Regions from separate parts of the Delftia sp. NA_296.1 genome, predicted to be linked through region 2. Evidence: riboswitches for the same ligand, from Rfam matches in the RefSeq annotation. Region 2 holds a riboswitch; the other holds the start of a gene.
The links. Region 2 has a riboswitch for cobalamin ahead of ACUTR7_RS02050 (TonB-dependent receptor). Riboswitches for the same ligand answer to the same signal wherever they lie in the genome.
Positions count from the first base shown of each region.

Region 1: another riboswitch for cobalamin. It lies ahead of ACUTR7_RS20975 (TonB-dependent receptor); the one in region 2 lies ahead of ACUTR7_RS02050 (TonB-dependent receptor).

Region 1 covers NZ_JBQZGF010000008.1:333,773-337,177, forward strand. Annotated here, with positions in the region: gene ACUTR7_RS20975 (TonB-dependent receptor) at 1-2,222, opposite strand, end outside; cobalamin riboswitch at 2,351-2,635, opposite strand; gene ACUTR7_RS20980 (CHAD domain-containing protein) at 2,690-3,405, opposite strand, start outside.
Region 2 covers NZ_JBQZGF010000001.1:414,329-417,733, forward strand. Annotated here, with positions in the region: gene alkB (DNA oxidative demethylase AlkB) at 1-154, shown strand, start outside; gene ACUTR7_RS02045 (2OG-Fe(II) oxygenase) at 173-862, shown strand; cobalamin riboswitch at 875-1,193, shown strand; gene ACUTR7_RS02050 (TonB-dependent receptor) at 1,315-3,405, shown strand, end outside.

The sequences.
Region 1 (3,405 bases), on a different contig from region 2:
AGGCCGACCATGAGTTCGCGCCCCGCCATCGACGTTCCGCAGCCGCCGTTCTGGTACGCCGGGTTGGCGATGCAGGGCGCGCGGTCCAGCGCGATGAAGATGGGATGGCGGTTCAGGTCGAACAGGTTGTTGACGGCTGCGAACAGCTTGACGCCCGGCGACACGCGGTAGTCGGCCCGCAGGTTCCAGATGGTGAAGGCGCCCTTGCGGTGGATGAAGGTGCTGCTGGGCTCGCCCTGCGGGATGAGCAGCGCCTCTTCCGTGTCGTACCACATGGGACCGCGCAGCAGCGTGGACAGCTGCAGGCTCCAGTCGCCCTGCAGCCGCCCGCTGCCGCGCCCGTAGCGCACGCCGGCCGAGGCCTCGTAGCGGTACATGCGCTGCACCTTGTCGGTATTGGCCGACGCTGGCGATCCCTTGTCCCGCATGCTGAAGTGGTAGTAGCCGCCAGCCCAGGCCTTGAGCTGGTGGCCCGTCAGGTTCAGCGCCCGCGCCAGGTCCATGTCGGCCTGCATTTCCAGGCCGCGCGCCACGATGTCGGCCGCGTTGTTGGCGTAGTCCGAGGTGTTGGTCGTCGCCCCGCGCGAGACGGTGATGATGCGGTCGCTGATGGTGTTCTGGAACAGGGCCGCATCCACGCGCCAGCCGGGCTGCTGCAGCGCGGCGCCGACCTCGATCTGGCGGCTGGTCTCGGGCTTGAGGTTGGGATTGCCGAAGGTGCGGCCACCGCCGACGGCCGTGAAGTCCGAAGCCAGCTCCGTGGCCGTGGGCGCGCGGAACCCCGTGGAGGCCGCAGCGCGCAGCGTGAGCCGGTCCGTGGCCTTCCAGGTGGCGCCGGCCGACCAGGTGTGGTTGTCGTAGTCGCGCGTGCTGGCCTGGGCCAGCGCCAGGTTGGGCGTATCGTCGAAGCGCGTCGTGCCCCAGGTCTTGCGCAGGCCGGCGCGCAGAGTCAGGCGATCGTCGAACAGGGTCTGCGCGTCCTCGAAGTACAGCGCGTGCACCTGCTCGGTCTGGTTGTTGTCGTAGGGCGCGACCTGGCCCGCCGGGCCGCCCGGCATGGCCACGCGCAGGCGGTCGGAGCGCAGCTTGCTGCGCTCCCAGTCGAAGCCCATCAGCAGGTCATTGGTCTGGCTGACACGCAGGCGCGGCTGAAAGCGCAGGCCCGTGGCGTCCAGCTGGCGGTGGTTGTAGTCGCGCGCCGTGCCGGGCACGGCGCTGTTGCCCGAGCGGATCACGGGCGAGGCCCAGTTGAACTCATCGGTATCGACCAGGCTGTAGAGGTGGGTCGTCCAGCTCAGGCGCTGGCCGGGCAGCGCGCCTTCGTAGGTCAGGTCCAGCGAGCGGTTGCTGCGGTTGTCGCGGCTGTAGATGTTGGCGCCCGATCCGCGAAAGCCTGCGTTGTAGATGCCGTCCGTGCGCAGCTGCAGCTCCACGCGGTGCAGCTCATGCAGCTGCCAGCCCAGGGCGCCGCTGGCGCCGCGCCGCTTCCAGCCCGTGTTCTCCATGCGCGTGCCGCCATCGCCCGACTCGTAGTCGCCGCGCCCGCCTGCGCTCACGCCGAAGTACCAGTCGAAGCGGTCATTGGCGCCGGCCGTCTGCGCATCGGTGCGCCACAGGTCCCATGAACCGGCCTGGACCTGGGCACGCGTGCCGGGCGCCGTCGCCCCGGTTTTCATGATGATGTTGACCACCCCGCCCATGGCCTGGCTGCCGTAGATCACCGAGGACGGGCCGCGCACGATTTCGATGCGCTCCACATCCGAGGGGCTGAGCTTGGACAGGTTGGCCGTGCCCGCGCGCCGGCCGTTGACCAGCACCAGCACCTGGCTGCGGAAGTCGCGCCCCTGGCCGTCGGTGGAGGCGCCGCGCAGGTTCATCGAGGTCTGGGCCGCCGTCCATTCGCTGAGAAAGCCCACGGCGTTCTCGGCCAGCAGGTCGGTGACCGAGCGCGCGCTGGAGCGCTCTATGGCCTCGCGGTCGATGGTCTGCGTGGTGCCCGCGATGCGGCTGCGCGCCTCGGGCCGCGCGGTGGCGGTCACGAAGACGGCGTCCAGCGCATCGTCGGCGGAGTCCGTGGATCGGCCAGCCGGCTCCTGCGCGGCGCCGGCCGCTGCAGCGCAGCTGGCCAGCAGGGCCGCAGCCGCTGCGGGCCGCAGGCTGGAGACAAGAGGGAGAACAGAGAGAAGGCCGGAGGAATCGGCGGCCGAGGAAGCGAAGCGCATGCGTTGACCCAACTGCCCCACTCACCCGTGGGGCCTATCGTCTGAACCACGCCGCACAGCGCGCACGCCGGAGCCGGCCACGGCAGCGCAGGCTGGGGCCGGACCGGACAGGCGCACTCCCGCGGCGTCCGAAAGCAATGCAGAAGGCCGGTATCCGGGCTTGCGGAACGCTGCGGCGCGCAGGGTGGGCGCGCTGCGGCAGGCATCCCCGCCTTCCCATGCCCGAGAAGGGCACAGTGGCTTGCAGCGCGCGACCTGTGGATAGCGCGCCAGCGTGGGGAGTTGTATTCCGCTGACCGTTGCGGGGGCAGCGCAGGCATTGCGAGCGACCACCTCGATGGCATCGCGCACCTGCTTCCCGTTGAACCCCTGGCCGGTGAACGGCATGGGGCACCTTCAGCAACAGCGCACCGCCACGGCCCAGGGGCTGCGGCGGTGCGCCAGCGGCGGATTATCGCTGATGCTGTCTAGAGCCAGAAGCCCGGCACCCGGGCCAGCGCCCGCAGCGCGCGGCGGCTGCTGCGCGCGCTGGTGGCCAGGCGGGCCTGCAGGTAGCCGGCCGCGAACCAGGCGCGCGGGTCGCGCGCGGCCTCGGCATGGAAATGCTCGGCCGCCACGGCCATGTCGTTGTGCAGGCCCAGCGCGTCCTGGGCGGGCACCAGCGCCTCGGCAAAGCGCCGGCCCTTTTTGCCGGGCCACATTCCGGGCGCGAATTCCCGCGCAAAGTCCGCCAGATAGCGCAGGCGCTTGAGCCGCTTGCGCACGCGGTGCTGCTGCGCCAGCGGCAGGCGGTCGAAGTGCCGGCCGTCGCGCAGCACCTGGCGGTGCAGGCGCGCCAGCCGCCGTGCCAGGTACTTGCGCGTGCCTGCGGCGGACAGGTGGGCAAAGCGGGCCGATGGCTCTGCCTGCGGCGCCTGCGCCAGCGCCTGGATCTCGGCCAGCGCGTGCTGGAACGGCGGCTCGCGCACGGCAGCGGCTGCATCCGCCTGCACGGCCTGCGGCGCCTGCCAGTCGCACAGGGGCGCATGGGCGGCCTGCAGCAGCGGGCGCACCACATCGGCCAGCGTATCGGCATCGCGCAGCGTGCCCAACTGCGCAAAGGCCTGGGCCAGGGGGTCATCCCATTCGGCGCGCATGCCGGGCGCCAGCCCCGCGCACTCACGCAGCACGGTGCGCAGGCGCC
Region 2 (3,405 bases):
CAGCACGGCCAGGGTGCCGCTGCAGCATGGCGACGTGGTGGTCTGGGGCGGCGTGGATCGGCTGCGCCACCACGGCGTGCTGCCGCTCAAGGACCAGCCTCACCCGCTGCTGGGCGGGCGGCGCATCAATCTCACTTTTCGCAAGGCGGGCTGAATGGTTGGACGGTCTGAAATGGACAGGCTCAACAGCCAGGATCGCTTCGCCCGCCTGGATTGGGCGCGGATTGCCGCTGAGCTCGATGCCGAAGGCCATGCCCTGCTGCCGCAGCTGCTGACTGCGGATGAAAGCCGCGCCTTGGCCCGCGAGGCGGCCGCCGCGTCTGGCCTGCCGCCCTGCGTGCAGGCATGGCGCCCGGTGCTGTACGGGCATCTGCTGGCCCTGGCCAACCGCTGGCGCGAACACATGGGCATGCAGCCTGGGTTGCCGGGCTGCTTCGAGGATTTCATGCGTCAGGGCCGGCAAGCAGGCCAAACGCAGCCGCAGCCACAGCCACATCTGCTGCGCGTGCCGCAAGCGGGCCATGCCCCGCTGCGTTCATACAGCGAAGGTGCGGCGGTGTTTCCGCTGCAGCTGGTGCTGCTGCTGTCCCGGCCGGGCCAGGATTTCGAGGGCGGCGAATTCGTGATGACCGAGCAGCGCCCGCGCATGCAATCGCGCCCCATGGTGCTGCCGCTGGGCCTGGGGGATGCGGCCATCATCGCCACGGGGCCGCGCCCGGTGTGCGGTGCGGCGGGCTTTTACCGTGTGCACCTGCGGCATGCCATCAGCCGCGTTCACCGTGGCGAGTGGCTGGGTCTGGAGCTGCTTTTGCACGACGTGCCCCAGGCGCCCAAGGCTCTGCAAACGGACCGCTGGCTATAATGCCGCGCCTGCAAAGGCATCCGTGCAACAGGTGTCCACGTGCCAGCCATGGGGATGAAACGGGAACAAGGTGACTGCCGGCAAATGCTTTTTGCGCTGCCGGCACAGGCCTTGGCTGCCCCCGCAACGGTAAACAAGTCAAGGCGCTCCATGCCTGTCCCGCCAGTCTCCGCAACCCTGCGGAGGGGCGATGACAGGCTGTCACTGGTTCATGGCGTGGTCTGCAACATGCAGCTTTTCGCGGGTGGATTGGGAAGACGGGGCGCTGGGCGCAAGGCATGTCCTTGCGCCGCTTGTGAGCCCGGAGACCGGCCTGCTGCGTTTCGCGCCTGCTGTGCAGGCGTTTTCTTGACTGTCTGCGGGGTGCGGATGGCAACGTCCTGCGCCCCTTCCTCCCACACTGGCTGGAGAGGTGGCAGTGCCTTGCTTTCGCATCAGACGGTCGAAGACCGATGTTCGAAATGCATTCTTCCTTTTCCAGGGTTTCCAGCGCTCGCGCTGCCCAGTCCCTTTCCGTGCGGCTGAGCCCGCTGGCCCTGGCCTGCGCCTTCATCTGCCTGCCGGCGCAGGCTCAAACCCAAACGCCCACGCCAACGCCCCCATCAACCGCCCTGCCCGAGGTCCAGGTCACCGGCCAGGCCGAACGCATCGGCCAGCAACTGGCCCAGCCTGCGCGCTCTGCCAGCCATACCGGCGTCTCCAACCAGGAAGTGCCGGCCAGCGTGGATGGTGTTTCTGCCGAGCAGATGCAGGAGCGCGGCGACTACGCCCTGGTGGACGCCGTCACGCGCACCGTGGGCCTGACCTCCAGCAGCACGCCGGGCAATGGCGGCCTGTCCTTCAGCAGCCGCGGCTTTGCGGGCGTGAACTCCGTGGGCGTGGCCGAAGACGGCATGGTGCTGGGCGTGGCCGCCGGCACCACGGCCTATCCGGGTGACAGCTGGGGCTACGAGCGCATCGACGTGCTGCGTGGACCGGCCTCGCTGATGTATGGCAGCGGCACCATGGGCGCCACGGTCAACGCCATCCGCAAGCAGCCCAGCCGCACCAGCTCGGCCGAGGTGCTGGTGGGTGCGGGCACGGACGACACGCTGCGCCTGGGCCTGGGCGTGACCGGCGCCCTGGGCGCCTATGCCAGCTACCGCATCGACAGCTACACCGCGCGCAGCGCGGGCGAGCGCGATCTGGACCAGTCGCGCAACGGCAAGTTCATGAGCACGCTGCGCTTGGAGCCCACGAGCGACCTGCAGATCGACCTGATTGCCGACCGCAGCGTGCAAAAGCCCAGCCGCTACTGGGGCACGCCGGGCCTGGACGGCAAGGTGGTGGAGTCGCTGCGCGACCGCAACTACAACGCCGAAGACAGCGTGCTGCGCTATGCCGACGAGCGCCTGCGCGCCAAGGTGCAATGGAAGGCCAATGACTGGCTGACGGTGCGCAACGAGCTGTACCACGTGAAGTCCGACCGCCACTGGCGCAACATCGAGGCCTACGCGCTCAACCCCGCCACCTGGACCGTGGGCCGCTCCGACTACCTGGAAATCCTGCACGACCTGGAGCAGACCGGCAACCGCCTGGGCCTGAACGTGGACCGGGGCTCGCACAAGATCGCCATGGGCTGGGAGGCCGCGCGCATCAACCTGCGGCTGTCCAACAACTCGCCCTATGGCGGCTCGTCCACGGTCTCGGCCTGGGACCCCGTGCATGGCAGCTGGGCCAGCCCCGATGCCACGGCAGCCAAGACAGAAACCGGCGTGACCCAGCATGCCCTGTACCTGGAAGATGCCTGGCGCATCAGCAACCGCTGGCTGGCCATGGCCGGCCTGCGCCGCGATGTCTACGACTTTGCCAGCCACTCGCTGGTGGGCGGCACGGATTTCAACAAGACGCTGGCCGCCACCTCCTGGCGCCTGGGCCTGACCTATGAGCTGGCCCGCAACACCCATGTCTATGGGCAGATCAGCTCGGGACACGATCCCGTCAACAGCCTGGTGTCGCTGAACCTGGCCAACACGGCTTACAAGCTGAGCAAGGGCCGCCAGGCCGAGATCGGCATCAAGCAGCAGGTGGCTGGCGGGCGCGGCGAGTGGACGCTGGCCGTGTTCGACATCAAGAAGGACAACATCATCACGCGCGACCCCGACCGCCCGGCCATCTCCATCCAGGGCGGCAGCCAGTCCTCGCGCGGGGCCGAAGTCACCGCCACCTTCCAGGCCACGCCCGCCCTGCGCGTGGAGGGCAATCTGTCCTATGTGGACGCCCAGTTCGACAAGCTCATCGAGGCTGGCGGCAACCGCGCAGGCAACCGTCCGCAGAACGTGGCCAAGACCACGGCCAACCTCTGGGGCCACTACCGCGTGGGCGCCTGGCAAGCCTCGCTGGGCCTGCGCTACGTGGGTGACCGCTTTGGCAACAACGCCAATACCGTGAACCTGCCCGCCTACACCGTGGCCGACGCCGCGCTGAGCTGGCAGGTGGACCCGCGCACCACCCTGAGCCTGATCGGCCGCAACCTGGCCGACAGGGTCTATGTGGGATCGAGC